DNA from 3 places in the Aureimonas mangrovi genome. Region 2 is predicted to be linked to each of the others. Evidence: riboswitches for the same ligand, from Rfam matches in the RefSeq annotation. Region 2 holds a riboswitch; each other region holds the start of a gene.

Region 1 (9,999 bases), 1.2 Mb from region 2:
AGAGACCATATGTAGTAGTCGACGCCCGAGGCCGGCGAGTTCTCGATGCCCGACAAAGGCGGGAAGGCGAGCCATCCGGTCTGCGCGAATTCGCCAACGAACAGGCTCATCATCACGAGCACAGCGCCGCCGGCCGTCATCCAGAAGGAGAAGTTGTTCAGGAACGGGAAGGAGACGTCGCGCGCGCCGATCTGCAGCGGCACCACGTAGTTCATGAAGCCCGTGATCAGCGGCATCGCCACGAAGAAGATCATGATCACGCCGTGCACGGAGAACAGCTGATCGTAGTGGTGGGCGTTGAGATAGCCCTCAGAACCGTTGAAGGCGATTGCCTGCTGCAGGCGCATCATCAGCGCGTCGGCAAAGCCGCGCAACAGCATGATCAGGCCGAGGATCATGTACATGATGCCGATCTTCTTGTGATCGACGGTGGTGATCCAGTCGCGCCACAGCCAGCCCCAGAGCCGGTAGTAGGTGAAGGCGCCGACGACGCCGAGGCCGCCGATGGCGACCACGACGAAGGTGGCGATGACGATCGGATCGTAGGGAAGCGCGTCCCAGCCGAGCCGGCCGAGGAGGGGGGACCAGGTCGAGTTCATCGTTCGGACATTTCGGCAAGATGGGTGGAGGACTGGCCGAAGCCGATCATTTCGAGAAGCGGTGTGCGCCTCGAGGCGAAGGCCGATCCATCGCCGAGGCCCTTGCCCTGCAGGGGCGACATGTCGGACGGCGCGGCGACGGGCTCGCGCACCTTCGACATCGCCATCGCCTCCTCGACGGTGCAGATCGCGGCGACGTAGGTCTTGCGCTGGCCGAAGGGCGTCGGGTTGCGCTCGACGCCCGCGTAGCGCTCGGGAACGGTGTTGACGAGGCCGGCAAGGCCGAGGCCACCGCTCCGGTCGATCGCCATCATCTCGCTCATGCACATCTTGTCACGCTCGACGCACATGTTGAGGATGGCGGTGTAGAGATCGTCCTCGACGCCCGAGAAATGCATCGTCGGCACGTTCTCGCTCGGCTGCGCGACCTCTAGGTACCGCGCCCGGTCGAGCGTGTCGTCAGAACCGCGAACGGTCTCGACCCATTCGTCGAAGGCGGCGTCGTCGACGGCGTGCACGGGATAGCGCATGCCGGAAAAGCCCCGGCCGCTGAAATGGGCGGCGATGCCGCGATACTCGCCTTCGTTGTTGAGGACGCCGTGCAGGCGCGTCTGCATGCCGGGCATGGCGTAGATCTGGCCGGCCATCGCCGGGATGTAGAAGGAGTTCATCACGGTCGAGGAGGTCAGCTTGAAGCTGATCGGCCGGTCGACCGGCGCCACGAACTCGTTCACCGTCGCGATGTCGTATTGCGGGTAGATGAACATCCACTTCCAGTCGAGCGCCACGACCTCGACCTCGAGTGGCTGCGTGTTCTCCTCGACAAGCCGCCCCGGTCCGACACGCGCCAGCTCGCGATAGGGGTCGAGAAGATGCGTCGAGACCCAGGTCACTGCGCCGAGGCAGATGATGATCGCCAGCGGCGCCGCCCAGATGACGAGCTCCAGCCGCGTCGAGTGATCCCAGTCCGGCTCGTAGACCGCATCCTTGTTGGAGGCACGGTACTTCCTCGCGAACACGACCGTCAGCACCATCACGGGAATGATGATGATCAGCATCAGCACCGTCGAGATGACGATGAGGTCGCGCTGCTGCATGGCGACGTCGCCGGCCGGAGCCATCACGACGGCATTGCACCCCGACAGGATCAGGGCGAGAAGCGGGACGATGAGCAGTTTCGAAAATCGTGGCACGGGCGTTCGCTCGGCTTGGATCGCAGGGTGTCTGCGCCTACGCCGGACGCTGCCTGCGATGCCATTGGACATTTTGTCTAATGCCCGCGCGGGCGGCTTTGGTGCAGGGCAGACCTCGATCGCCGCGCGGTGTAGTCTTTATAACCCGATACCGTCCGTCGAACAGCCTGCCATTGTCGGAGCGTGAGATGTCGTCCTCGTCCATTCCCCACCCGCAGACCGCGGCCGAGCGCGACGCGCGCGCCGTCAACGAGCATGCCGGGGCCGATCCGGGCGAGATCGCCATCGGCGTCATCATCGGGCGGACGTCCGAGTTCTTCGACTTCTTCGTCTACGCGATCGCCTCGGTGCTGGTCTTCCCCGCGCTGATCTTCTCCTTCGCCGATCCGCTGACAGGCACGGTCCTGTCCTTCGCGGTCTTCGCGCTGGCCTTCGTGGCCCGTCCGCTCGGCACGCTCGTCTTCTCGGCGGTCGACCGCGCCTATGGCCGCGGCGTGAAGCTGACGATCGCCCTGTTCCTCCTCGGCACCTCCACCGTGGCGGTGGCGTTCCTGCCGAGCTACGAACGGGCCGGCTGGGTGGCGATCGCCATTCTCGTTGTGTTTCGCTGCGCGCAGGGGCTGGCGCTCGCCGGCGCCTGGGACGGCCTGGCCTCGCTGCTCGCGCTGAACGCGCCGGAGGGCAAGCGCGGCTGGTACGCCATGATGCCGCAGCTGGGCGCTCCGATCGGGCTGATCGTCGCAAGCTCGCTCTTCGCCTATCTGACGATGAGCCTCTCGGCGGAGGATTTCCTGTCCTGGGGCTGGCGCTATCCGTTCTTCGTGGCCTTCGCCATCAACGTCGTGGCGCTCTTCGCGCGGCTGCGCATCGTGGTGACGCCGCAATACACCAAGCTCTTCGAGACGGGCGAACTCGTGCCCGGAACCGTTTCGGACACCATCCGCGACGATTGGCGCAACATCGTCATCGGCGCCTTCGCGCCGCTGGCGAGCTTCGCGCTCTTCCACATGGTCACGGTGTTTCCTCTCTCCTACGTCTTCCTCTACACGGACGACCAGCCCTCGAACTTTCTCGTCATCGAGGGGGTCGCGGCGGTGGTCGGCCTCGGAGCCGTGGTCCTGTCGGGTGTCCTCGCAGACAGGATCGGGCGGCGCTGGCTGCTCGGCGCCTCGGCCGTCGCCATCGCGATCTTCAGCGTCTTCGCGCCGCTGCTGCTGGCTGCCGGCACGGTCGGCGAGACGGTCTACATGGTCCTCGGGTTCACGCTTCTGGGCATTTCCTTCGGCCAGTCCTCGGGCGTCGTCGCGGCCAACTTCACGCGCCAGCACCGCTACACCGGCTCGGCGCTGACCTCCGATCTCGCCTGGCTCTTCGGCGCGGGCTTCGCGCCGCTGGTGGCGCTGGTCCTTACAGAGCAGCTCGGCGTCATCTCCTCGGGCGGCTATCTTCTGTCGGGCGCCATCTGCACGCTGATCGCGTTGCGCCTCAACCGGCGCCTGGCCGCCAGCAACTGATCGAACGGGTCGGGGGCCACCGCGCTCCCGACCACCTCCGATCTCCCGCCTTCTGACCGCCCATTGGGAGCGCGACGATTTCCGTCAGCGACAACACCAACCGGAAGAACCTTTTTCTCCTCGTCCAGCTCCGCTGGATCGCGGTCGCGGGCCAGGTTGCGACGATCCTCTTCGTCCATGCCTGGCTCGGCATCGAGTTGCCGCTTTTCGAGATGGGCGCGATCGTCGTCCTTCTTCTCGGGCTCAATGTCGCAACGCTCCTGCGCCACAGTCGTCGCACCAGCGTCTCGGACACCGAGCTCTTCTGCGAACTCCTCTTCGACGTCGCCGCTCTTACCGGCCAGCTCTATTTCAGCGGCGGCGCGTGGAACCCCTTCGTCTCGCTCTACCTCCTGCAGGTGATCCTCGGGGCCGTCCTGTTCGGGCCGCGCATCGTGTGGTCGCTGGTGGGCATCACCGCCCTGTGCTTCGCTGGCCTCACAGCCTTCCACCGGCCGATGCCGCTGCCGCGCGGCGGGCGGCCTGCCTTCCTGGACCTGCACGTGCAGGGCATGTTCATCTGCTTCCTTCTCGTGGCGGTGCTTCTCGTCTTCTTCGTCGCGCGGATCAGCGGCAATCTCGCCGCGCGCGATGCCGGCCTTGCCGAACTGCGCCGCCGTGCGGTGGAGGAGGACCACATCGTGCGCATGGGCCTTCTGGCCTCGGGCGCGGCGCATGAACTTGGCACTCCGCTCGCCACGCTCTCAGTGATCCTGAGCGACTGGCGCAAGATGCCGGCACTGCGCGCCGACGCCGACATGTCGGCCGAGATGGACGAGATGCAGGGCCAGCTCGACCGTTGCAAGGCGATCGTCTCGGGCATCCTCGTCTCGGCCGGCGAGGCGCGCGGCGAGGGCACGGTCCACACGACGCAACGCCGCTTCTTCGACGAGATCGCGGCGGAATGGCGCGAGGCGCGAGGCGCGAGCGGCCTCGTCTACGAGAACCGCTTCGCGCAGGACATCGCCATTGTCTCGGATCTGACGCTCAAGCAGGTCGTCTTCAACCTTCTCGACAACGCGCTGGAAGCCTCGGCCGAGAGGATCGCCCTCACCGTCGAACAGCTCGGCGAAGACCTCGCCGTGCGCATCACGGATGATGGCCCCGGCTTCGCGCCGGACGTTCTGGCGCGGATCGGGCGCCCCTACGTCTCGACCAAGGAGCGGCCCGGCGCCGGCCTCGGCCTGTTCCTCACGATGAACGTCGTGCGCAAGCTCGGCGGGCAGGTCGAGGCACGCAACAGCGAAGAGCACGGCAGGCACGGCGGCGCGAGCGTCACCATCCGCCTGCCGCTCGCCTCCATCGAGGAGAACACCCCATGAGTGAGGATGTCCTTCTGATCGTCGAGGACGATCTGGCTCTGGCCAGGGCGCTCAGCCGCTCCTTCGAGCGGCGCGGCTACGAGGTCCATCACTGCGCCGACTACGAGGCGATGGAAACGCTCCTGCAGCGCGTCTCGCCCGGCTATGCCGTGGTCGATCTCAAGCTCGTCGGCCGCTCCGGGCTCGATTGCGTAAAAACGCTGAGCGAGCACGATCCGGACATGCGCATCGTGGTTCTGACGGGCTTCGCCTCGATCGCGACGGCGGTGGAAGCGGTGAAGCTCGGCGCCCGGCACTACCTGCCCAAGCCTGCCAACACCGACGACATCGAGAAGGCCTTCGAGCGCGTCGAAGGCGACGCCAGTGTGCCGCTCGACGGACGACCGACGTCGCTCAAGAACCTCGAATGGGAACGCATTCACCAGACGCTGGTGGATTCCGAGTTCAACATTTCGGAAACCGCGCGACGGCTCGGCATGCATCGGCGCACGCTTGCCCGCAAGCTCGAGAAGCGACGCCTCACCTAACAGACATAGCGATATAAGGATGTCTTTATATCGCTCTTGACGTTCTTTCGGAATGCGGCGATGGTGCTCGCGTCATGGTTCTTCCGTCGCGCCTCCCGTGTGGCGTGAAGCTAAGAGGGAAGCCGGTGCGCCCTCCCCGCTAAGGGAAGGCAAGGCCGGCGCTGCCCCCGCAACTGTAAGCGGCGAGCCCGTTCTCCATCAGGCCACTGGGTTCGCCCGGGAAGGCGGAGCATGGGCGGCGACCCGCGAGCCAGGAGACCTGCCGTGACGCAGTAACGTCCACGGGCGGGGTGTCCCGGTGAGGCGCATCGACGTCCCGCCCGAAGCGGGCGGCCGTCACCCATGCGCTCGCTGACCCATGCCCCCGATTGATTGGGGTCGAAGTCATGAATGCAACCGTATCCTTCGCAACGCTCGGCGTGCCGCGCATCGGGCGCCGGCGCGAGCTGAAGAAGGCGCTGGAATCCTATTGGTCCGGCCAGTCGTCAGCAGACGATCTGGAGAAAACCGCCCGCGAGATCCGTGCCGCCAACTGGCGCGAGCAGGCGGCCCTTGGCGTCACGCGCATCCCGTCGAACGATTTCTCGCTCTACGACCATGTGCTCGACACCTGCGCGATGGTCGGCGCGGTGCCGCCGCGCTACGGCTGGAGGGGCGGCAGGGTGTCGCTCGACACCTATTTCGCGATGGCGCGCGGCAGCGAGAGCCGCGGCGATGCCGGCTGCGGCCATCCGGGCCACGGGCACGGGCACGGCGAGGGCGTCGGCGCTCTCGAAATGACCAAGTGGTTCGACACCAACTACCACTTCATGGTGCCCGAGCTTTCCGACGACCAGCGCTTCGCGCTGTCCTCGACGAAGCCGGTCGACCATTTCGAGGAGGCCAAGGCCCTCGGCATCCACACGCGCCCGGCGCTGCTCGGCCCCGTCACCTTCCTGAAGCTCGCCAAGACCGACGATGCGGGCTTCGACCCGCTGGCGCTTTTGCCCGGCCTTCTCGCCGTCTACGAGGACGTCCTGCGCCGGCTGGCGGCCGCGGGCGCGGACTGGGTGCAGATCGACGAGCCGGCACTCGCCCTCGATCTCCTGCCGAACGAGCGCGACGCGCTCCGCTTCGCCTATGATCGCCTCGTCGGCGCCGCCCCGGGCCTGAAGATCATGCTCGCCACCTATTTCGGCCCGCTCGGCGACAATCTCGGCACCGCCGCCTCCCTGCCCGTCGCGGGCCTGCATGTCGATCTCGTGCGCGGGGCGGACGAGCTGCCGCACGTGCTGGCCGCCGCGCGATCCGACGCTGTGCTGTCGCTCGGCGTCATCGACGGGCGCAACGTCTGGCGCGCCGATCTGGGCGCGATCCTCGATCGTATCGAACCGGTCGTCACCGCGCGCGGTGCCGGCCTTGTCGAGATCGCGCCGTCCTGTTCGCTCCTGCACGTGCCGATTGATCTCGATCTGGAGGACGCGCTCGACGTCGACGTGAAGGGCTGGCTCGCCTTCGCTGTCCAGAAGATCGGCGAGCTCTCGGTCCTGTCGCGCGCGCTGGGCGAAGGCCGCGAGAGCGTCGCCGAAGAGCTCGGCGCAGCACAGGCCGCCATCGAGGCGCGCCGGGCCTCGCCGCGCGTCAATGATACGGGCGTGCGCGCGCGCATCGCCGGGCTCGACGCTTCGGCCGCCCGGCGCAAGGGAGCCTTTGCCGAGCGCCGCAAGGCGCAGGCAGGTCGCCTTTCGCTGCCGGCTTTCCCGACCACCACGATCGGCTCCTTCCCGCAGACCTCGGAGGTGCGCAAGGCCCGCTCGGCCAACGCCAAGGGAGCGCTGAGCAGCGCCGACTACGAGGCCTTCCTGCGAGAGGAGACGGAACGGGCCGTGCGCTGGCAGGAGGAGATCGGGCTCGACGTCCTCGTCCACGGCGAGTTCGAGCGCAACGACATGGTGCAGTATTTCGGCGAGCAGCTGTCCGGCTTCGTCTTCACCAAACACGCCTGGGTGCAGAGCTACGGCTCGCGCTACGTGCGCCCGCCGATCGTCTTCGGCGACGTCTCACGCCCCGAGCCAATGACCGTCGCCTGGTGGCGTTATGCGCAAAGCCTCACGACGAAGCCGATGAAGGGCATGCTCACCGGCCCGGTGACGATCCTCAACTGGTCTTTCGTGCGCGACGACCAGCCGCGGGCCGAGACCTGCCGGCAGATCGCGCTCGCCATCCGCGACGAGGTCGCCGACCTCGAGGCGGCGGGCGCGGCGATGATCCAGATCGACGAGGCGGCGCTTCGCGAGGGCCTGCCGCTGCGCCGGCGCGACTGGGCGGCCTATCTCGACTGGGCCGTGGAATGCTTCCGTCTCTGTTCGTCGGGCGTTGCCGACGAAACGCAGATCCACACCCACATGTGCTACTCGGAGTTCAACGACATCATCGAGGCGATCGGCGCGATGGACGCCGACGTCATCTCCATCGAGACCTCGCGCTCGCGCATGGAGCTTCTCGGGGCGTTCGAGACCTACAAGTACCCGAACGAGATCGGCCCCGGCGTCTACGACATCCACTCGCCACGCGTTCCGGCGACCCAGGAGATGACCGATCTCCTGAAGCTCGCGCTCGCCCGCCTTTCGGCCGGCCAGATCTGGGTGAATCCGGATTGCGGCCTGAAGACGCGCAAGTGGGACGAGGTGCGCCCTGCCCTCGTCAACATGGTGGCGGCGGCGAAGGAACTGCGCGCCTCCGCCTGAGGTTCACAAGTGAGCGCCCGGCGGCAGTCCGCCGGGCGCCCCTCATGCTTCGAGGCCATCGAGCCATCGTGCCAGCATCGCGGCGCCGGCGCTCTCCAGCCCGGCGCCGTAGCGCGCTGCATCCACTCTCAGCGCCACCGGATCGATCCCGGAGGTCGCGAGCTCGGATGCATGGCCGAGGAGCCAGTGCTCGAAACGCGCCGCCACGGCCTCGGGATGGAACTGCAGCCCAAGGACGTTGCGTCCGCGCGAAAACGCCTGGTTGCGGCAGATCGGTGTCGAGGCCAGCCTTTCGCAGCCCTCGGGCAGATCGAACGTGTCGCCGTGCCAGTGCAGCACCGGAACGCCCTCCAGCGCGGCGATGGGATGGCGCGTCCCGGCCTCGGTCAGCTCCAGCGCCGACCAGCCGATCTCCTTGGCCGGCCCCGGATAGACGCGCGAGCCGAGCGCGGCGGCCATGAGCTGCGCGCCGAGGCAGATGCCGAGCGTCGGCCGACCCGCCTCGAGGCGCGCCTTCAGAAGCGTGCGCTCGGCCGTCACCACCGGATAGGCCGCGTCGTCATAGACGCCGATCGGCCCGCCGAGCACCACGAGAAGATCCGGACCGAGCGGGTCGAGCGAGGCCGGGTCGCGTTCGGCGACGTCGACATATTCGATGCCGTAGCCAGCCGCGCGCAAGGGCGCCTCGAAACTGCCGAGGTCCTCGAAGCCGACATGGCGAAGGGCCTGCACGCTGCGTGCCGTCATAGAATGCTCTCCATCGTCGAAGCCGTTCTCCCGCCCGCCCGCGCGATCAGGATGTGTTCGAGGTCTTTCAGCGCGGCCGCCGCCGTCGCGAGCGGCTCGGTGCCCGCCCCGATCGCCAAGGTCTCGCCCATCGCGTCCGTCACGATGCGGATCGCCTTGTTCTTGCCGCTCACGAGCGCGAACGGATCGTCAGCCCGATAGGTGCGAATGCCGACCTCGGCGCGCATCGCGTCACCCTCGCACACGAGGCTGCCGACGAGGCGGGGCGCCACCCCGTCGCGCGCCCAGCCCTCGAGGTCGGCACGGGTCACGCCTTCGATGCCGGTCACGGTCACGTCGTCCAACGCGATATCGAGGCCGAGCCCGAAATTGGCGAGGATCAGGAGCTTGGCCGCCGTGTCCCACCCCTGCGTGTCGTTGCGCGGGTCGGCCTCGGCGAAGCCCTTGGCCTGCGCCTCGCGCAGCGCCTCGGCGAAATCGAGCCCGCGCTGCGTCATCGCGTCGAGAAGGAAGTTGGTCGTGGCGTTGAGGATGCCTTCGACCTTCAGCACCGTGCAGCCGAGAAGACTGTGCTGCACGAGGTCTATCGTCGGAAGCGCAGCGGCCGCCGCGCCGCTCATCTTCAGGAGCGCGCCGGAGCGTCTCGCGAGTTCGCGCAAGGGCCGGCCGCTATGGACGAGAGCGCCCTTCGAGATCGCGATGGTATCGCGCCCCTCGGAAAGCGCCGCCGTCAGATAGGCAAGGCCCGGCCCGCCCGTGCGGATGTCCGTCGGCCCGGCCTCGATCAGGATGTCCGCTCCGCTTGTCGCGACGAAGTCCGGCCCGGTGAGGCCGTCCTCCAGCGCGTCGAGGCGGTCGGCCTCGAGCCCGTCGGCATCGAACAGCCCGGCGCGCGAACCGCAGACGGCCACGAGCCGTACATCGGCGCCATGGACGGCGCGATAGCGCTCGCGTCGCTCTAGAAGCAGCTTCGCCGTCGCGCGCCCGACACCGCCGAACCCCGCGACGGCCACCTTCACATCCTGCATCCGCTCGTCCCCTCTTCGCCTCTTACGGCTGCATGACGACTCGGCCGAAGGGCTTGCCCCGCTCGGCGTGCTCATGCGCCTTCGCCGCCTCGGCCAGCGCGAAGCGACGGTCGATCGGCACGTGCAAGGTTCCGGCCGCAACGTCCGCCAGCATCCTGTCCACTGTCGCCGCAACCTGCGGATAGCCGAACTGCGTGCCCATGTAGACCCCGAGCAGCGTCTGGTTCGCCTCCATTGCGGGCCACAGATCCGGATTCAGCGCGCCGCCGCCGGCATTGCCGACGAAGACGAGCCGACCTTCCGG
Region 2 (9,999 bases):
ACTTCTGCTCGTAATCGAGGACATAGTGAGGGATCTTCAGGATCTCTGCCGTGCGGCGCGCGTCATGGATGTCCTGCCCCGCGCAGCAGGCGCCGGCGCGGCGCGGCGTCGCGCCACCGTCGTACAGTTGAAGGGTGATGCCGACGACGTCGTAGCCCTCGGCCTTCAGGATCGCCGCCGTCACGGAGGAATCGACGCCGCCCGACATGGCGACGACGACGCGCGTCTGCGCGGGCGGCTTGCCGAAATCGAGGCTGTTGGTCACGGCGGTCATCTCATCGGGCATGGGGTTCGAGTGGGCGCGGCGCCTTTTTGCGCCTCGAACTCATCTAATGCAAAGGGCGAGCGAATGCGACAACCGCATGGCAGGACAGTGCCTTACGCGCGCCGTTCAGGGGCTGCCTCAAGTTGTTATCGAATCCTTGCCGGCCGTTTAGCGAATTCTTCAGCCGACGACGCCTAAGGTCTTTTGGCGATTAGGTCTTGCGTTGTGTAGAGAGTTCAATGACCGATCAGGTTAGACCCAGAGTGAAGTACGTCATCGGGCCCGATGGGAGCCCGCTGACGATCGCCGATCTTCCCCCGTCCAACACCCGTCGCTGGGTGATCCGCCGCAAGGCGGAAGTGGTGGCGGCTGTGCGCGGCGGCCTTCTGAGCCTCGACGAGGCCTGCTCCCGTTATACGCTGACGGTGGAGGAGTTCCTGTCCTGGCAGGTGTCCATCGACCAGCACGGCCTTGCGGGCCTGCGCACGACGCAGCTTCAGGAGTACCGCAAGAAGATCGACCTTCACCACTGAAGGTCCGGCCCACGAGGCTGATGGGGAAGCCGGCGCCTGCGCCGGCTTTTTTCTTTCAGGTTTTACTCGGGAAGCAAGACCCTCGGGACGCGCGGCAAAGCGGCTGGCCTGGAGACAGGAACGGCGCGATCAGCGCGCAAGTTGTCGAGATGGCATACGGGATCGCGAGGCGAATGGTGCCGGAACCGTCCGGCGCGCCCCTCCGGCGGATCACGCCGGGACGCTGACAGGTGGCCGGCGCTGCGAGGAGCGACGCGCGTCCTTTGAGACACTCGAAAGTCGCTCCGTCATTCTGTCCGACGCGTCAGCTTTCGGAAGACAGGACACGACTCTCGGGCCGGTGCCGCAGGCACCGGCCGGGATCGTTCCGCAAAGCCTCAGGCGGAAGCGGAGCGGCGCTCGTCCATCTGGTCGCGCTGCTCGAGCTTCTCGGCGTGGGCGAGTTCCGCCTCGGCCTCCTCAAGCGCGATGTTCGCCGCGCTCATCTGGCCGCGAAGGTCCTTCACGGAATCCATGAGGTTGTCGCGGCGCGTGCGGGCAGCCTTGGCGAAGGTCGGATAGGCGAAGTGGTTCACGTCGCTGATGCCGGCCTTCTTCTCTTCGCTCGAGATCTGGGCGTCGAGTTCGCTCGCCATGCGCTCGAACTCGCCCATCATCATCTGGAGTTGGTCGACCTGGCGGCGCTTCTCGCCCGTCTTGAACTTCATCAGCCTGACAAGACTGTCTCGCTTGCTCATCGAAGAAGCCCCTTCTGCGGCCTTGGCTTTGCGCACGAGGTTCGCCTCCAGCGCTGCGGCTTCGGGCAAGGCTCGGCGGCTAAACGCTTAACCGTCTGTTTACGTGCAACGTTAATCCTAGGGTCGACGACTTAAGGCCGGGTAAATCGCTTCGGGACAAAGCGCGCCATCTCCTTCGCAGAAGGGGTTTGCGTGCCCGAAGGATCGGTCGGGTGGCCGGAGATGCCGGGGATTTCGCAGCCGTGACACGCTGCCCGTCCCGCTGACGGAATGGTTACGGAAGGCTTCGTTAACCATTCAATGTCACGATCATCGACGGCTGAGAGACGAACTGTGATCGGCGGCGCGCGAGGGCGCGGGCGGATCGACGGAGAGGGAAACTGGATGCGCGTTCTTTTGATCGAAGATGACAGCGCGATCGCGCAGAGCATCGAACTGATGCTCAAATCCGAGAGCTTCAACGTCTACACGACCGACCTCGGCGAAGAGGGCGTCGACCTCGGCAAGCTCTACGACTACGACATCATCCTGCTTGACCTGAACCTTCCGGACATGTCGGGCTACGAGGTGCTGCGCACGCTGCGCCTTTCCAAGGTGAAGACGCCGATCCTCATCCTCTCCGGCATGGCCGGCATCGAGGACAAGGTACGGGGCCTCGGCTTCGGCGCCGACGACTACATGACCAAGCCCTTCCACAAGGACGAGTTGGTGGCGCGCATCCACGCCATCGTGCGCCGCTCCAAGGGCCACGCCCAGTCGGTCATCAACACGGGCGACCTGACGGTGAATCTCGATGCCAAGACCGTCGAGGTCAACGGCCAGCGCGTCCACCTCACCGGCAAGGAATACGCCATGCTGGAGCTGCTTTCGCTCCGCAAGGGCACGACGCTCACCAAGGAAATGTTCCTCAACCACCTCTATGGCGGCATGGACGAGCCCGAGCTGAAGATCATCGACGTCTTCATCTGCAAGCTGCGCAAGAAGCTGTCGACCGCGACCGAGGGCAAGAACTACATCGAGACCGTCTGGGGTCGCGGTTACGTGCTGCGCGAGCCCGAGGAAGGCACCCGCGCCGCCTGACGCGAGGCGCATCCAGAAGATCCGAAGGGCCCGCCTCGCGCGGGCCTTTCTCGTTTCAGGCCAGCTCGCGGGTCTTGGCTTCTTCGGCGGGCGCGTAGGCGCGCAGCCAGCCCGTCAGGCTCTCGCGGTCGAAGGGACGGTAGATGAAGCCGAGCGCGCCCGCGCGCTTGGCGCGCGTCATAAGCCCGAGATTGGCTTCCACCAGGGATGCCAGAACGATCGCGCGCGACGCGCCGGGCTCCTGGCGCACGCGCCGCACCGCATCGTCCACCGACGCATCCGGAAGCGTTGCCGACACGACGACGATATCCACTGTGCCGGCTTCGGCGATCATGCCGATCGCCTGCTCCAGCGTGTCGGCGACCAGCGCGTTGTAGCCCGACAGGGTCAGGATGCGGCTCGCGACCTTGCGCACCACCGCGAACTCGTCGATGACGAGGCAGGTCTGCATGGTTCGGCCCTCCACCGGCACGGAGCCCCAAGCGGGCCCGATCGAACGATGCGGCGACGTTACGGCACCGAGTTTTGCGATCGGGTTGCCGACCATGGCAAAGAAAGCATGAAACGCGGGCCTTCGCCCGCGCCCGTGCCGGCCCCTCAGGCAGCCGTCGCAGGCCCTTCCGGCGCGCTTGCGGTCTCTACGGTGAACACCGCCTGCCCCTCGCTCTGGTCGAGCGTCACCGTCAGCCCCGCCTCGTTGGCGAGAAGCAGCGTGTAGTAGGGCTGCACGCCATGCGCGTCGATCGGCTCTTCCTGCGGCTCGCCGGCGAGGAGCTGGCGAAATTTCGCCGGAACGCGCAGCGGGCTGCCTATCGCCGTGAGGACGACGCGCACGCGCGGCTCGAGGCTTTCGATCTCGACCCTTACCTCCTTGCCACGCGGGACGGAGGCGTTTGCGATGACGACGAGGTTGAGAACGAGCTTGGCGATGTTCTTTGGCACATAGGCGCGCTCGCCCGTCCAGGAGAAGTCGGCCCGCTCGAAGGACATGAAGCCCTCGGCCACGCTCTTGGCGTCGCCCGTGTCGATCTGCGCCGTGCTAGAGCCGGAAGAGCCGTAGGCAATGCGCGCGAATTGCAGCTTGGCGACCGCGCTCTTGGTGGACGAGCGTACCAGCGCCATCGACTCCTCGTCGCCCGGCATCTCGTCAAGGAGCTCGAGACCGCTCTGGACCGCGCCGACCGGCGAGATGATGTCGTGGCACAGGCGGCTGGCGAGAAGCGCGGCCAGCTCGGGCGCGGACAGGGTCGGCAGGTTGATCATCTCGGCTCCATTGTCGAGGGCGCCGGCGAGGCCGGCCTGTCTTTCGGGCCGCCAGCGCAAGGCATGTCCGCCGAGCGCTCCGCGCCGCGAATCGCTTCCGCGACACCGCCTTTCACGGCCCGCCGGGACAATGAGTCGGGCGGCCAGCGGCGTCAACCGCGCATCGAAAGGCGTTTTCCGCCCCCGGCGAAAGACACCGATTCAAGCCGCGCCGTTAGGCAATTGAAAACCTTAACGTGTTCCAATCCCAGACTGTAACGGGCGAGCCACGCCCCGACGCGCGCTATCGGTCGCGCTCATCCGGATTCGAAGGAATGCGCCGATGATCCGAATCTTCAAGGCCTTCACCGCTCCCGTCCTCGCGCTGGCCGCGCTTCTCTCCATCGCCCTCGCCGCGCCCGCAAGCGCGCAGCAGAGCGGCTACACGATGGACGAGATCGTGCAGGAGGGGCACAACTTCTTCGGGTCGACAGCAGGCGGCCTCGCCTCCGTCGTCGAGAACGCCTTCCAGCGCTTCGGTCTTCCGAACGGCTACATCCTCGGCGAGGAGGGCGGCGGCGCCTTCATCGGCGGCCTGCGCTACGGCGAGGGCACGCTCTTCACCAAGAACGCCGGCGAACACCGCCTGTTCTGGCAGGGCCCCTCCGTCGGGCTCGACGCCGGCGCGGACGGCGCGCGCATGATGATGCTGATCTACAATCTGCCGTCCGTGCAGGGCGTCTACGGCCGCTTCGGCGGCGTCACGGGCAACGCCTATCTCGTCGGCGGCCTCGGCATGACCGTGCTCCAGCGCGACAACGTCATCCTCGTGCCGATCAAGACCGGCGTCGGCGCCCGACTCGGGCTCAATCTCGGCTATCTGAAGATCACGCCCGCGCCGACCTGGAACCCCTTCTAGAGCGCCGTGCATCCTTTCGGGCGCACAAAGTCCCTCTAACCTGTTGAATCGACCCATCGGCTTTCGGGAACCGGATACGGTTCGCGGGCCGATGCTCAGAGACAGCGTCCCCCGCGAGAACGGCCGGCCGTGCGAAAGTGCGGTCGGCCGTCGCCCTTCACGCGGCACGCTTGCCAAGGCGCCGGACCGGCTCCACAATCGGAGCGAAGTGCGGTGTCCGGCCGTTTGTCATTGATCCGCTAGGTTCCGCATGATCGCCACAGGCCTCGTTTTCGCTCTCGGCGCTCTCGTCGCGACCCTCGTAGCGCTGCTGTTCGTGCCGATCCTGTGGCGCAACGCCCAGCGCCTCGCCCGCCGCGACATCGCCGCCACCATGCCCGCGACCATGAACGAGATCCGCGCCGAGGTGGACCGCGCGCGTGCGGAAGCGGCGGTCGCGATCCGCCGCAGCGAAATGGCCTCCAAGCGTGCCGCCGAGCGCGCTATCGCCGAGCGCGCTGAAGTCGGGCGGCAGGTGCGCGCCGTCGCCGACATGACGGTGGAGCGCGACCGGGCACTCGCCGAGAACGACAGCCTGCGCACCGACATTGTCGACCTCGAAGCCGTCATGCGGGAGATCGACGACGAACGCGCCCGCCTAGAGACGGAGAACGAACTTCTCCGCCGCAAGCTCGTCGAGGCCGAGACGCCGCCTCCCGAAGTAGAGACCGAAGAAGCCGATCAGCCGGCACCGGTCGCAGACGAGCGGCCGGAAATCGAGGAGGACGCGGAGGACGAAGCGGCCCATCGCCGCGTGAAGACGGCCACCGCCGCACTCTCGGCGATCCTCGCGCAGCGCGCTGCGGCACCGAAGGCCACGGGCGAGCCCACGACGACGCAGGCGGCCGCCGACGCGGAAAGGTCGGACGCCCCGCCCGCCGCCGCACCCGCGGCGGTGGCAGTGGCGAACGCGCCTTCCCCACCGGCCGGGCCGATCTCGCTGCCCGAGGCCGAGCGCGCAAAGGTAAACGAGTTGCGCGCCCTGTCGGTGCCGACGCGCCGCCCGGCCGATCCCGCCGAGCGCGCCGCCGAGAACGCCAAGGTGCTGGAAGCCGTGTCAGCCATCGCCGCGCGGGTGATCCATGATGGCGCCGAAGCGGGCAATGCGGAGGGCAGGCCCGCCGACGGCGCCAGACCGACACTTGCCGAACGCGCCGCCGCGCTCGGCACCGCCGAGCCGCAGGAAGCGACCGTCAGTCCTGCTCCGAACGGCAAGCGTAGGCGTGGTGGAGCGCGATCGCGCCGGCCGTCGCCACGTTGAGGCTGTCGAGGCCAGGCGCCATCGCGATGCGCAGCGTGCGCAGCCGCGCCATCACCGTATCCGGCAGGCCCGGCCCTTCGGCGCCGAGGAACAGCGCCACCGGCCCCTGCGGGCGCCAGAGGTCGAGCCGCCCTTCCCCCCGAGGCGAGAGCGCCACGCAGTCGAAGCCAGCCGATTGCAGGAGATCCGCCGTCGCCTCGACGCTGCCGAGGCGCGCGAAGGGCGTCGTCAACGCGCTGCCCACCGAGACGCGGATCGCCTTGCGGTAAAGCGGGTCGCACGCGGTCTCGTCGAGGAACACCGCGCGCGCACCGAAGGCAGAGGCCGCCCGGAAGATCGCGCCCATATTGTCGTGATTGGCGATGCCGGCCGCCACGACCACCAGCGCGCCGGCTCGGGCAAGGCTCGCCGGATCGGGCTCGGGAGCATCCGGCCGTCGCTCCGCATGGGCCATCACGCCGCGATGGACTGGAAACCCCGCGATGGCGTCGAAGACTTCGCGTTCGGCAACGTAGACGGGCGTCGCTCGGTCGAGGCGCGCGAGCCTGGGAAGAAGACCCTCCAGCCGGTTTCGCAGGAGGAGGAGCGCCGTGGGGCGGAAGCGCTCGGAGCGCAGCAGTTCGTCCAGCACGACCGAACCCTCGGCGATAAAGCCACCGCGCCGCACGAGATCGCGCTCGCGGATATCGCGGAACGGTTCGATGCGCTGGTCGCGCGCGTCGGCGATATGCTGGATGAGAAGATCCGCCTGTTCCATCCGGGCGCCTCTACAGCATAGGCGCCGCGCACGGTACTTCGATCTACGCTCGCGGCTCTTCGAGAGTGGCGCGTCTGCAACCCTTGCAGCCCCGCGTGAGCAGACACGCCTGCGCGCCGTTGACGCGCCGGACCCCACACCGCAAGACCTTGAGGGACGGTTCCCCTCGGGGATCAAAAGGGAATGCGGTGCGATCGGAAACTCGATCAATGCCGCAGCTGTCCCCGCAACTGTGAGCGGCGAGTCCATCGTCAACAGCCACTGGGCTTTCGGGTCCCGGGAAGGCGACGAAACGGACGGCGACCCGCGAGCCAGGAGACCTGCCGTCAGCCGTGGTCACACGCGAGCGCGCCGGGCGGGGTGTCCAGGCGGGGATCGATCCGCATGGCCTCCGGGCGTGCGGGACGAAGCCGGGTTTCGCGGTGACGTGCCACACACGCGTGACCCGAGGCCCGACCTTGCCGAAGCTTTCCCTCCGCCGCAGCGCCAGTCGCCCTGCCCTCCTCGCCCTTTCCCTGAGCGCATCCGCCGCGCTGCCCAGCCTCGCGTCGGCCCAGGAGGCCGCGCCCTTCAGCCTCCAGCTCGACGAGGTCGTCGTGTCGGCGAACCTCGTTCCGACCCCCCTCACGAAGGTCGGCAGCGCCGTCACCGCTGTCGAGGGCGAGGAGTTGGAGCATCGCCAGACGCGTCTCGTCTCCGACGTGCTGCGCGAGATTCCGGGCGTCGCCGTCAATCGCGCCGGGCCCGTCGGCCAGTTCACGCAGGTGCGCATTCGCGGCTCGGAGAGCAACCAGACGCTCGTTCTCATCGATGGCATCCGCGTCAACGACCCGTCCGCCGATTCGGAATTCGACTTCGCCCATCTCCTCGCTCAGGAAGTGGAGCGCGTCGAGGTGCTGCGCGGACCGCAGAGCGCGCTCTACGGATCCGACGCGATCGGCGGCGTCATCAACATCGTCACCCGTCGCGGTTCGGGCGCGCCCACCGTGCGCATCCGTGCCGAGGGCGGCTCCTTCGGCACGGCGATGGGCCAAGCCTCCGTCAGCGCCGGCGACGAGACATACGACTTCATCGCCAGCGGGGCCGGCTACCGCACCGACGGCATCTCGATCGCCAGCGAGGCGCGCGGCAACTCGGAGCGCGACGGCTACGAGAACGCCACGGGCTTTGCCAAGCTGAACCTTCGCCCGAGCGAAATCTTCGAGCTGTCGCTCGTCGGCCGCTATGTGGACTACAAAGCCGACGGCGACGACTTCTTCGGCGGCATCGGCGCGGTCGATGCCGACATCGAGACCGACGGCAAGCAGTTCTTCGGGCGCGCCGAGGGCAAGCTCTCGCTCCTCGACGGACGCTGGGACCACATCTTCGGCCTCGGCTACACGCGCAACGAGCGCGACACGACCACCGAGACGACACCCTACGGCTTCACCGGCGAGACGCGGCGCGTCGACTACCAGACGAACTTCTCCTTCGACACGCCGGCCCTGTTCGACACGACCCACATCTCCACTTTCGCGATCCAGCACGAGGAGAACTCGGCCGTCAGCGAGAACGCCTTCTCCTCCTTCGACCGCACGATCGACACGACGGGTTTCGTCGGGCAGCATCAGGTGACCTTCGCTGACCGGCTGTCGCTGACGGGCAGCCTGCGCCATGACGACAACGACATCTTCGAGGACGCCGACACCTACCGCCTGACGGGCGCCTATTCCTTCCTCGAGACGGGCACCAAGCTGCGCGCCTCTTTCGGCACGGGCGTCAAGAACCCGACGCTCTACGAACTTTACGGCTACTCGGAGGACTACCGGGGCAACCCGGACCTTCAGCCGGAAGAAGCGCGCGGCTGGGACGTGGGCATCGACCAGACTCTCTGGGACGGGCTGGCCTTCATCGAGGCCACCTATTTCGACCAGCGCATCGAGAACCTGATCACCGGCTCGGGCCAGACCTCGATCAACCTGCCGGGCGAATCGAAGATCGACGGCGTGGAACTCGGCCTGACGCTTCAGCTCCTCGACGGCCTGACCGCGCGCGCGGCCTACACCCGCACCAACGGGGAGGACGCCGACGGCGACGAACTCGTCCGCCGCCCGCGCGATATCGCCAGCCTGAACCTCGATTACCGCTTCGGCGAGGAAGAGCGCGCCGGCGTCAATCTCGGCATCATCTACAACGGCTCCCAGAAGGACCTCTTCTTCGACGAGTTCTTCGCCAGCCAGGTTGTCGAACTCGACAGCTACGTGCTGGTGAACGTCGCCGGCTCCTACAGGCTGACCGACAATGCGGAAATCTACGGGCGCGTCGAGAACCTCTTCGACGAGGGCTACGAGGAAGTCTTCACCTACGGAACGCCGGGGCGGGCCGCCTATGCGGGCCTCAACCTGACCTTCTGACGCGCATGCGGCAGCGTCTCCTCCCCCTCCTTTTCGCGCTTTCCGCCTTCGGGCCGGCAACCGCATGGGGAGAGGAGGCGCTGCCGCGCGTCGCATCGCTCAATCTGTGCGCGGACGAGCTCGTCCTGCGTCTCGCGGACCGCGCGCAGATCGCTTCCGTGACATCGCTTGCGCGCGACGGGCAGCTCTCGAACGTCTCGGCTCTTGCAGCGGAGGTTCCGATCAATGACGGGGCCGCAGAGGAGATCGCCCTCCAGGCGCCGGACCTCGTTCTCACCGGCGCCTTCACCACGCAGGGCGCGAGCGGCTTCCTGCGCCGTATCGGCACCCCGATCCTCGAACTCTCCATGCCGCAGACGCTGGACGGAACCTACGATCAGATCATCGAGATTGCCACCGCGCTCGGCCAGCGCGAGCGCGGTGCGGCGATTATTGGGAACATGCACGCGACGCTCGACACGTCGGCCGCCACAGGCGAGCGCCCCCGCGCGCTCGTCCTCGAACCCAACGGCTTCACGGTCGGCCCCGGCTCGCTGAGCGACGAACTTCTCGCCCGCGCGGGCCTTTCCAACGCCGCAACGGAGCTCGGCATCGCGGCATACGGGCACGTGCCGCTGGAAACTATCGTCCTCTCGGCGCCGGACATTCTCGTCGTCGATGCCGACGACGACGCCCCCTCGCTCGCGACGGAGATCCTGCGCCATCCAGCGCTGGCCCGCCTCGAAGGGCGCACGCAGATCGTGGCGGTGCCCTCTCGCCTGTGGACATGCCCC
Region 3 (9,999 bases), 1.6 Mb from region 2:
GCCGAGCGAGACCTTGCCCATCGTCAGCGCGGAGGCGATCGAGGAACCGCAGAGGGCGGCGAAGGCGCCGCAGCCGAGAAGCGTCGCCATGGCGAGCCCGCCGCGCAGGCGCCCGACGAGGACGTATGCGGCGGCATAGAGCTCGCGGCTCATTCCTGAGCGCGTCGCCAGATTGCCCATCAGAATAAAGAGCGGGATGACGATGAGTTCGTAGCGAGCGGCGAGCGCAAACGACTCCGAAGCTAGAAGCGCCAGGGCGGCATTCACGCCCGACAGCGCCGTGATGCCGACGAACCCGATCGCGAACATGGCGAACGCCACCGGCACGCGAAGAAGAATCAGGGCGAGAAGCGCGAAGATGCCGAGGAGGCCGGCGAGCGTCTCAGGCATGAGGCTGGCTCCTGCACGGCAGGAAAGCGCTCGCCAGCGCGCTGACGCCGGCGGTGGCGGCAAAGGCGGCCAGTGCATATTCGAACGGCGCGCGCGGGATGCCGAGGATGTTGGTGGAGAGCGACAGAAGACTCGAAAGCTCCGCCGCATCCACCTGCGTCCAGGCGAGGGTCAGCCAGATGACAGCGGCGAGAAGCGAGGACAGGCGATCCACCACGCGCCGGAACCGCGCCGACATGACCGGACCGAAGAGATCAACGCGGATCTGATCGCCGCGCCTGTCGAGGAGCGCGACGACACCGAAGGTGATGATCACCATCGACATCTCCGCCACGTCCTGCGCGCCGAAAAGCGGGTGGCCGAAGAACCGGCCGGCGACGTCGGCAAGCAGCATGGCAGTGACGCCGAGGAGTACCGCACCGGCAAGGCGCGCGCAGAACCGGGCGAGCGCGTCGATGCCGCGCTCAACGAGGCTTGTGTTCACTGCCCGCCCCGCATGGTGGCGAAGGCCTCTTCAGCCCCGAGTTCGGCAACCTTCTCCTGCGTGAGAGGCAGGAGAATCGCCTCAAAGGCGGACATCTCGTCGGGGGTCAGTTCGGTGACGATCCCCTGATCGCGTTCGCGAAGCGCCGCGATGGCGCTCTCACCCTTGGCGTTCCAGGCCGCTTCGGCATGACGCGAGAGCTCGCGTCCGCTCGCCGCACGAAGAGCTTCACGCTCGCTGTCCGGCAGGCTCCCGACACGCGCCGCATTGGCGACGACGTAAAAGGACTGGTTGCCGAGCGGGATACCGAGCGTGACGTGCGACAGAACCTCGTCGAAGCGAAAATCCGAGATCGCCGAAGAGCCGGTGATGACGCCATCGACGAGGCCGGTCTGCATCGCGTTGTAGACGTCGGTGGCCGCCATCTGAACCGGGATCGCCCCGAGCGCCTGCACGATCTCGCCTGTGATTGAGGAGGAAACCCGGATCTTCAGGCCGCGCAGATCCTGCGGCTCGCGAACTTCGTGGTCGCGCAGAATAAGGACCGCGGGCTCGGCGGTCCACAGCGCCAGTGGCTCGGTTCGCGGAAACTCCCGCTCCAGAAGCCCCGCGTCGTAGCCGTTCCAGAGGAAATCGGCGCCGGTCATTCCGTCGGGCTGCGCGCCCGGCAGTTCGGTCAGCATGGCGAGCGGAAACTGCGAGGAGGTGTAGCCCGGCAGGCCCCAGACGATATCGGCGACGCCCTGCACGACCCGGACATACTGGTCGGCAGGACCGGCACCGAGCTTTCCCGCCGGATAAGTTTCGATCACCAGGCCCGACGGCGCGATGCCCTCGGTCAACGGCGTGACGATGGCTTCGGTCAACGTGTGAGTCGGCGCGACGAAATGAGCGAGCTTCAGCGTTTCGGCCGAGGCGGGAGCGACGACCAGGAGCGCTGCGGCGAGGACGACGCGCTTGAGGTTCTTCATCGGGACGTTCCTTGGATGAGAGACAGGGACAGGCGGTCGAAGCGGATCAGTTCTCGCCCTAGATCGCCTCCGCCGTCTTCACCACGAGTTCCAGCTTGCGGCGTTCCTCATCCTCGGTGATGGCATTGCCATGCTCGGTGGATGCGAAGCCGCACTGCGGCGCGATGCCGAGCTGGTCCATGTCGACGTAGCGCGACGCCTCTTCGAACTTGGAGCGCAGCCAGTCCATGCTCTCCAGCTCGCCGGTCTTGGTGGTGATGAAGCCCGCCATGACCCGCTTGTCGCCCTTCGGCAGGAGCCTGAGGGGCTCCAGCCCGCCGGCGCGCTCCGTGTCGTACTCCATGAAGTAGACGTCGACCGACGTGTGGTTGAAGATCGCATCGGCCGCCGCGTCGTAGCCGCCTTCGGCGACGTGCGAGGAGCGGAAGTTGCCGCGGCACATGTGCATGCCGACCACGAGGTCTGCGGGACGGTCCTTGATCGCCTCCTCGAGCATCCAGGCGTAGCGCTCGATCAGCTTGTCGGGATCCTGCCCGCGGGCGCGGCGCTGCTCGCGCTGCTTCTCGTCGCCGAGATAGGCGAAGAAGATGTCGTCGAGCTGCAGGTAGCGGCAGCCGGCGTCGTAGAAGGCCTGAACCGCCTTCCTGTACGTCTCGGCGATGTCGGCGAAGAGGACCTCGTCGTCGCGATAGGGAGCGTACTCGATGTTCTCGGCTTCCATGCGAAAATGACAGGCCGACGGACCGGGGATCGAAATCTTGGCGATGCCGTCTTCCGGCTTGACCAGACCCTTCAGGAAGGTGAAGTGCTCGATCATCGGGTGGTCGGCGGGGAAGTCGAGCGGTCCGGTCAGGTGCGCCTCGACCGGCGGCGTCTTGTGTTCGGTCTGGAACGGCAGCGACCGCGTCGAGGCTTTCATGTCGAGGCCGTTGAGCATCCCCATGAAGTCGTAGTGCCAGAACTGCCGGCGCACTTCGCCGTCGGTGAAGACGCGCAGGCCCGCATCCTTCTGTAACCGAACCAGTTCGCCGACCGCTTCATCCTCGGCCTGACGCAGGCGTTCGTCGAAGATACCGGCGTCGCGCAGTTCGCGCACTTCGCTCGGCCGAAGAAGAGAGCCGACATGGTCGGCGCGGTGCGGAGCGCGGCGGCGGGGCGTCTGTTCGGTCGTCATCGTGACATGCCTTCAGGTCGGCCCTTCGGGGGCCGTGCAACAAAACATCGCTTCACGGGCCAACCCGCGAAGCAGCGATGTCACCCTGGCGGAAGAGCCGCTCCCGACACGCCGCCCGCGGCCGGAACAGGTGATCGATCCAGGCAGGTTTCCTGACTTGCGGGTCGTCGCCTCACCCGGCCTTCCCAACCTCATCTGAGGCGGTGGCGTTTCGGGCAGGCTCTCCGCCTACAGTTGCGGGGGCAGTTCCGGAGTGAGGCAAGAGCCCTGACCGGATTCCCTTTTACCCGAGGTCTCCCCCGGCACCTGGATCGGGCGGATAAGTCATCCGCGGCCGAAGCTCTGTCAAGACGTGAAGATATGGAAACGCGTACGTACCGACCGCCTGCCCGTCTCCTACCTTGGCGGACAGGGAGTGCTGACCCTCCCCCATTGAACGTGTCCATCCCGAACTATGGTTCTACCCTGAAGAAGGATCCAGCCGTTCAAGGGGCAGACCACATCTGGTCGAGGCGAATCGGCAGGTTGCGGTGCCGGCGGCCCGTCGCGTGGTGGATGGCGTTCGCAAGGGCGGCGCCGACGCCTGTCATGGCCACCTCCCCGAGCCCCTTCGCTCCCGTTGCGTTCAGAAGCGGATCTGGTTCGTCGACGAAATGGACCTCGATCTCACCGATGTCGGCGTTCACTGGAACGACGTATTCGGCGAGGTCGGCGTTCAGGAAGCCACCGTGGCGCGGGTCGATCTCGCTGATCTCCATCAGCGTTGCGCCGATGCCGCCGACGACACCGCCGCGCACCTGGCTCGCGGCCGTCACCGGGCTGACCACCCGTCCGCAGTCTGCAACGCTGACAACGCGCGGGACCCGCACCCTTCGCGTGCTGCCTTCGATCCGCACCTCCACGAAGTGCGCGATGTAGCTCATGCCGACGAATTCCGGATAGGCCGGCCCCATCGCTGCCGGCAGGCCGGTCGCGAGGCGCTCATAGACCGCATCAGGCTGGCCGGGCGCCTTGTGCCTTGCCTGCGAGGAGAGTTCTGCAAGCCCCGCCTGCCGCAGCACTTCGTCGATCGGCAATTGCCCGGCATCCGGCACCGCGTCGATCAACTGCTCCAGAAGGGCGTCCGCGGCGGCCTCGACCGCCGGAACTGCCGTCGCCGTGCCCCATGATCCCGCAGTCAGGTGCTGAGGAACGCCCCGCGTGTTTCCGAGCACGAGTTCGACGCGCGAGGCGTCGGCCCTCAGGCGCCGGGCGACGAGGTTCGCGATTACGGTGCGAAGGCCCTGACCCATCTCGTGGCCCGTGACGTTGACGCGAACGCGTCCGTCGGCATGCGCCTCGATCGTGGCGGCCGCCGGTGCCGTCGAGGCTTTGTAGGCGCCGCAGGCGACGCCCCAGCCGATCAGATCGCCATTCTCGGCCGTCATCGATCCTGCCCTCATCGGACGCCCGGCCCAGCCGAAACGCTCTGCGCCGATGGTCAGGCATTCGGCGAGGAAGCGCGAGGAGAACGGGCGGCCGGTCAACGGATCCTGCGAGGCGTCGTTGGCGAGCCGCAGGGCGACGGGGTCGATCTCCAGTTCGCAGGCCAGTTCGTCGATCGCGGTTTCGAAGGCGAAGGTGCCGCCATGCTCGAAGGGAGCGCGCATGTAGCCCGGGGTCTGCGTGTCGGTCCGCACCATGCGTTCGCTGCCGCGGAAGTTGGCGATGCCGTGCAGCCTGGCCGTGATCTCCGTCGAGGAACTGGGAAAGAAGTCGTGCCGGGAGGTCTGCTGGTCGACCTCGTGGACGGCGCCGACGATCTGCCCTTCGCGCGTCGCGCCGAGCGCTACGCGATGGTGCGCCGCCGGCCTGAAACTTGCGGTGTGGAAGGTCTGCTCTCGCGTTAGAGCGAGCTTCACCGGGCGGCCGAGGCGCCGGGCCGCGAAGGCGGCGAGGAATGTCTGAGCCTGCATCGAGTTCTTCTGACCGAACCCGCCGCCGGCATGAGGCGAGATGATCTCGATCAGATCCGCGTCGATGCCGAACATCCGCGCCAGGCCGAAGCGGATGGCCCCCGCGTTCTGCGTGCCTTCGTGGACGATCAGCCGGTCGCCGCGCCACTGCGCCACTGTGGAGATCAGCTCCATCGGGTTCTGGTGCTGTGCGTGGAATTCGAAGGTCGCATCGATGCGCACCGGCGCACCTTCGATCGCCGCGTCCGCATCGCCGGCGATCTTGTCGGCGAACGCCTCGGGCAAAGGGGACCCCTGCTGCGCGACGATATCGTCAGGGGAAGCTGCGCCGAGGAGCGGCTGGAAGGGCGCCTCTTCATAGTCGATCTCCAGCGCCTTGGCGCCCTCCAACGCCGTTTCGAGCGTATCGGCGACGACGACCGCGACCGGTTGCCCGCGATGAACGACCTCGTTCGAGGTCAACGGCTGTACGCTCTGGAACGCGTATCCCTGGCCAGAAAGGAGGAAGCCGGCCGGCTCGACGACGTCGATATCCTCGTGCGTCATCACGAGCCGCACGCCGGGCATCGCGAGGGCTCGCTCGGAAGCGATCGAGCGGATCGTTCCCCTGGTGATCGGCGCCGTCGCCAACGCGGCATGAACCATGTGAGGCAGTACGCGATCGGTGCCGTAAATGGAGCGGCCGCGAACCTTTTCGTCGGAGTCCACGCGGGCGATGGAGGCGAAGCGGGTATCGGCCATCGATCAGATCCTCTCGGCGGCAGTCATTAGAGCGTCGGCGACCGTCTGGCGCCCCAGTTCGATCTTGAAACCGTTGTGCTCGCCCGGGCGAGCATCGGCGAACGCGATTCCACCCGCATCGAGAGCGGTCTGGCGATCGAGGTGGCGGCCGACCAGGGCGGCCTCCGCCGAGCGGGCGCGCCAGGGACGTGTCGCGACGCCTCCAAGGGCGATCCGCGCCTGACGCACGATCCCGTCCTCCAGGTCGAGGGCGACTGCTGCCGAGACGAGCGCGAAGGCGTAGGAGGCACGGTCGCGGATCTTGAGGTAGGTCGAGCGCCGGGAGAACGGCGTCACGGGAACGCGGATAGCGGTGATGATCTCGTCCGCGGCGATGGTTGTATCCTGCTCCGGCGTCCCGCCAGGGTCGCGGTACAGTCCCTCGACGGGGAGCGTGCGATTGCCATTCGGCCCCAGGACGTCGAGCTGAGCATCGAAGGCGACGAGCGCGATCGCGAAGTCGCCGGGATAGACCGCACTGCAGTTCTGGCTTGCACCGAACAGGGCGTGACCTCGGTCGATTCCTCCGACCGCCGAGCAACCGGTTCCCGGTTCGCGCTTGTTGCAGGCATAGGGTGCGCCGGTGCGGAAATAGGCGCAGCGCGTACGCTGCAGAAGATTGCCGCCCAGACTGGCCATGTTGCGAAGCTGCTGTGAGGCGGCGAGCCAGAGCGACTGCGAAATGGCGGGATATCCCTCCACGATCGCCGGCTCGGCGGCGACGTCACTCATCCGTGCGAGTGCGCCGAGACGCAGGCCTTTGTCCCGGTCCGCCTCGATGAAGGAGAGGTCGTGAAGGGCGTTGATGTCGATGACGGAAGACGGAGCCTCGGCCCCGATCTTCATCAGATCGTAGAGCGTGGTGCCGCCGGCCATCAGCTTCGCGCCGTCGGACATCGCGAGGCGGCGAACGGCATCCTCGCTGGAGGAGGCTCGGGAATAGGCGAAGGGCCGCATGCCTCAGCCCTCCTGCATCACAGGAGCGGCCTGCTGAATAGCCGCAACGATGCCGGCATAAGCGCCGCAGCGGCAGATATTGCCGCTCATGTATTCGCGGATGCGCTCCGCTGACGACGCGTTGCCTTCGTTCACGCACGCGATCGCGGCCATGATCTGCCCTGGTGTGCAGTAGCCGCACTGCAGGGCATCATGATCGATGAAAGCCTGCTGCATCGGATGGAGAGGCCCGCCATCTTCGGCAATGCCCTCGATCGTCGTGACAGAGCGCTGGTGCAGTTGGACGGCGGGTGTGAGGCATGAGGCGACACGCCGTCCGTCGAGATGGATCGTGCAGGCTCCACACTGCCCGTGGTCGCACCCCTTCTTCGAGCCTGTCAGGCCGAAAACCTCTCGCAGAAGGTCAAGGGCCGAGGTGCGCGTGTCGATCTCGACCGTATGGCTGATCCCGTTGACCCGCGTCGTCAGGTCCGCCGTGAAATGGGCGAGCTCGGACTGCGCCGATGAACCCTGCGCATGGACGGTCGACGGCAGGCTACCGGCCGCCGCTGCCGACGCCGTGCCGAGCATCAGTTCGCGACGGTTGAGTTCTAGCGCGCGCGGCGGATGCGCTGCGCAGGTCTTCGTTCGATCCATGGGAGCTTCCTTGGTCGGCCTCTGGCGGCGTTGAACGCCTTCATCCGATTAGAGGCGATCCAAAGAAGCGCGTCGCTCGCGAGATTGCGGCCGATCATCGCGAGATTGCGCGACGCTCGGCTCTGCGCTCTTGCCGATAGCGTGTCGGGGAAATTCCGTAAGCCCGGCGGAACGCCACGGTGAAATGCGTGGGGTTCGAATAACCGCATTCCAGGGCAATGGAGATGATCGAGAACGCTGTCTGCTCGAGCAGGGCTCGAGCATGCTCCAATCGAAGGCGCGTCATCCTGCGCAGCGGCGTCTCGTTCCAGACGCGCTTGGCGATGCGGATGAGCTGGAACGTGCCGCAGCCCGCGACGGCCGCGAGATCGTCCAGCGTGACCGGTTCGCCGAGATGAGCATGCATATACTCGTCGACACTGCGCAGGGCGCGTTCACCCTCGCGGCTCGATCCGGAAAGAGGCGAGGCACCCCCATGCCGGAAAAGGATGTGGGACGTAAGCCAATGCCCCGCCGATCCGGCGTAAAGGTCGTCTGCGCCTTCCGCGAGCCCGCTCTCCAGAGCCGTCATGACGGCGCCGATACCGTCGTCCTCCACGATTAACCGGTTCGGAAACGCCACGGGGCGGCCGTCATGGCGGCTCTGGAGAGCTGCCTGGATCATGCGCGCCGGTAGCTGGAGTTGCAGCGTCTCGTGGCCCTCATCGGCCTGCCATCGCAGTCGGGAGGATTGTCCCGGCGGCGTCATCCCGATATCGCCCGGCCGATAAGTCGCCCGGCGCCATCGCCCTGCTGAAAAGCTCTCGATCCGGCAGGAGCCACTGCGGATGAGGACGATGACCGCATTTTCGGACGGTGGCAGTTCGAGGTCGGGGATCGAGGCCGGCTCGCGATATCGTCGAAGCGACAGGGAACGCCATCCCTGCTGCTCGCTGCTCAGCAGCAAGGTTCCCGGAAGATGGTCGCTCGAGTACACGTCCACCCCCTCGTTCAGATTGCGGGTTTCATACCGCTCGGCCCCGTAGCATTGCGTCTTCGCGCAATGAATCAACAATCTCGTCATCCACCGCTGAAAGCTCAACGCCTCCTGGCTCCTGTTCCCGGTCGACGCCGGTCCGGATCGACCCTAGCGGGAGGAGGACGCCCCAAGCGCTGCACAGGTGCGAAAAGGTCCGAATTTTGCCACGCGATCGCCGCAATTAACGCGGGTGATGGGCGCTGGAGGAAATGTTTTCGAAACCGCGTTTGGGAGGAACATCATGTACCAGCAGGCGATCGACCAGGTTTCCGAGAAGGTCCTGATCCGCGAGCGCTACGACAATTTCATCGGCGGCCAGTGGGTCGCCCCGGTCGACGGGCGCTATTTCGACAATCCGAGCCCGGTCACGGGCAAGACGCTTTGCCATGTCGCCCGATCTTCGGCGGCGGACGTCGAGAAGGCCCTCGACGCCGCGCATGCCGCGCGTGAAAAGTGGGGCAAGACAGCGCCGGCCGAGCGCGCTCTGATGCTCAACCGCCTCGCCGACTGCATTGAGGAGAACCTCGATCTCCTGGCGATGGTGGAGACGCTCGACAACGGCAAGCCGATCCGCGAGACGACCAACGCCGACCTGCCGCTCGCGGTCGATCACTTCCGCTATTTCGCCGGGTGCCTGCGCGCGCAGGAAGGCTCGATCTCGCAGATCGACGAAGACACGGTCGCCTATCACTTCCACGAACCGCTGGGCGTCGTCGGTCAGATCATCCCGTGGAACTTCCCGCTTCTTATGGCGGTGTGGAAGCTCGCGCCGGCGCTCGCCGCCGGCAACTGCGTGGTGCTCAAGCCCGCCGAACAGACGCCGCTCTCGATCATGGTCTTCGCGGAGCTCGCCGCCGACATCCTGCCGCCGGGTGTTCTGAACATCTTGCAGGGCTTCGGCCTCGAGGCCGGCAAGCCGCTCGCCCAGTCCAAACGCATCGCCAAGATCGCCTTCACCGGCGAGACGACGACCGGGCGGCTGATCATGCAGTACGCCTCGGAGAACCTCATCCCGGTGACGCTGGAGCTCGGCGGCAAGAGCCCGAACATCTTCTTCGCCGACGTGATGGCCGAGGACGACGCCTTCTTCGACAAGGCTCTCGAAGGCTTTGCGATGTTCGCCCTCAACCAGGGCGAGGTCTGCACCTGCCCGAGCCGGGCGCTGGTCCATGAATCGATCTACGACCGCTTCATGGAAAAGGCGGTCGCCCGTGTGAAGGCGATCAAGCAGGGCCACCCGCTCGACCCGTCGACGATGATCGGGGCGCAGGCCTCCACCGAGCAGATGGAGAAGATCCTCTCCTATCTCGACATCGGCCGGCAGGAGGGCGCAGAAGTGCTGACCGGCGGCCAGCGCGCCAGGCTCGACGGTGAGCTGGCCGACGGCTTCTACATCGAGCCGACGATCTTCGCCGGCCACAACAAGATGCGCGTCTTCCAGGAGGAGATCTTCGGGCCGGTCGTCTCGGTGACGACGTTCAAGGACGACGCCGATGCGCTGTCGATCGCCAACGACACGCTCTACGGCCTCGGCTCGGGCATCTGGACGCGGGACGGCACCCGCGCCTACCGCTTCGGACGCGCCATCCAGGCCGGGCGCGTCTGGACCAACTGCTACCACGCCTATCCCGCGC

Evidence for each region. Region 2 has a riboswitch for cobalamin ahead of H1343_RS12920 (TonB-dependent receptor plug domain-containing protein). Riboswitches for the same ligand answer to the same signal wherever they lie in the genome.
Region 1: it holds a riboswitch for cobalamin, as region 2 does, so the genes downstream of both, metE (5-methyltetrahydropteroyltriglutamate--homocysteine S-methyltransferase) here and H1343_RS12920 (TonB-dependent receptor plug domain-containing protein) in region 2, are expected to answer to the same signal.
Region 3: it holds a riboswitch for cobalamin, as region 2 does, so the genes downstream of both, H1343_RS03790 (5-methyltetrahydropteroyltriglutamate--homocysteine S-methyltransferase) here and H1343_RS12920 (TonB-dependent receptor plug domain-containing protein) in region 2, are expected to answer to the same signal.

The regions. Positions count from the first base shown of each region.
Region 1 is NZ_CP059692.1:360,072-370,070, reverse strand. It holds gene cyoB (cytochrome o ubiquinol oxidase subunit I) at 1-599, opposite strand, end outside; gene cyoA (ubiquinol oxidase subunit II) at 596-1,792, opposite strand; gene H1343_RS01690 (MFS transporter) at 1,981-3,306, shown strand; gene H1343_RS01685 (ATP-binding protein) at 3,504-4,667, shown strand; gene H1343_RS01680 (response regulator transcription factor) at 4,664-5,194, shown strand; cobalamin riboswitch at 5,253-5,475, shown strand; gene metE (5-methyltetrahydropteroyltriglutamate--homocysteine S-methyltransferase) at 5,581-7,920, shown strand; gene H1343_RS01670 (glutamine amidotransferase) at 7,963-8,667, opposite strand; gene H1343_RS01665 (homoserine dehydrogenase) at 8,664-9,695, opposite strand; gene H1343_RS01660 (quinone oxidoreductase family protein) at 9,718-9,999, opposite strand, start outside.
Region 2 is NZ_CP059692.1:2,669,946-2,679,944, forward strand. It holds gene mnmA (tRNA 2-thiouridine(34) synthase MnmA) at 1-286, opposite strand, end outside; gene sciP (CtrA inhibitor SciP) at 505-798, shown strand; gene H1343_RS12885 (flagellar FliJ family protein) at 1,176-1,535, opposite strand; gene ctrA (response regulator transcription factor CtrA) at 1,920-2,615, shown strand; gene H1343_RS12895 (response regulator) at 2,671-3,066, opposite strand; gene chpT (histidine phosphotransferase ChpT) at 3,213-3,878, opposite strand; gene H1343_RS12905 (DUF1134 domain-containing protein) at 4,201-4,776, shown strand; gene H1343_RS12910 (hypothetical protein) at 5,027-6,076, shown strand; gene H1343_RS12915 (TrmH family RNA methyltransferase) at 6,009-6,833, opposite strand; cobalamin riboswitch at 6,974-7,175, shown strand; gene H1343_RS12920 (TonB-dependent receptor plug domain-containing protein) at 7,292-9,226, shown strand; gene H1343_RS12925 (ABC transporter substrate-binding protein) at 9,232-9,999, shown strand, end outside.
Region 3 is NZ_CP059692.1:805,148-815,146, reverse strand. It holds gene H1343_RS03805 (TRAP transporter large permease) at 1-390, opposite strand, end outside; gene H1343_RS03800 (TRAP transporter small permease) at 383-874, opposite strand; gene H1343_RS03795 (TRAP transporter substrate-binding protein) at 871-1,845, opposite strand; gene H1343_RS03790 (5-methyltetrahydropteroyltriglutamate--homocysteine S-methyltransferase) at 1,904-3,019, opposite strand; cobalamin riboswitch at 3,145-3,344, opposite strand; gene H1343_RS03785 (xanthine dehydrogenase family protein molybdopterin-binding subunit) at 3,505-5,715, opposite strand; gene H1343_RS03780 (FAD binding domain-containing protein) at 5,719-6,711, opposite strand; gene H1343_RS03775 ((2Fe-2S)-binding protein) at 6,715-7,347, opposite strand; gene H1343_RS03770 (helix-turn-helix domain-containing protein) at 7,442-8,293, opposite strand; gene adh (aldehyde dehydrogenase) at 8,607-9,999, shown strand, end outside.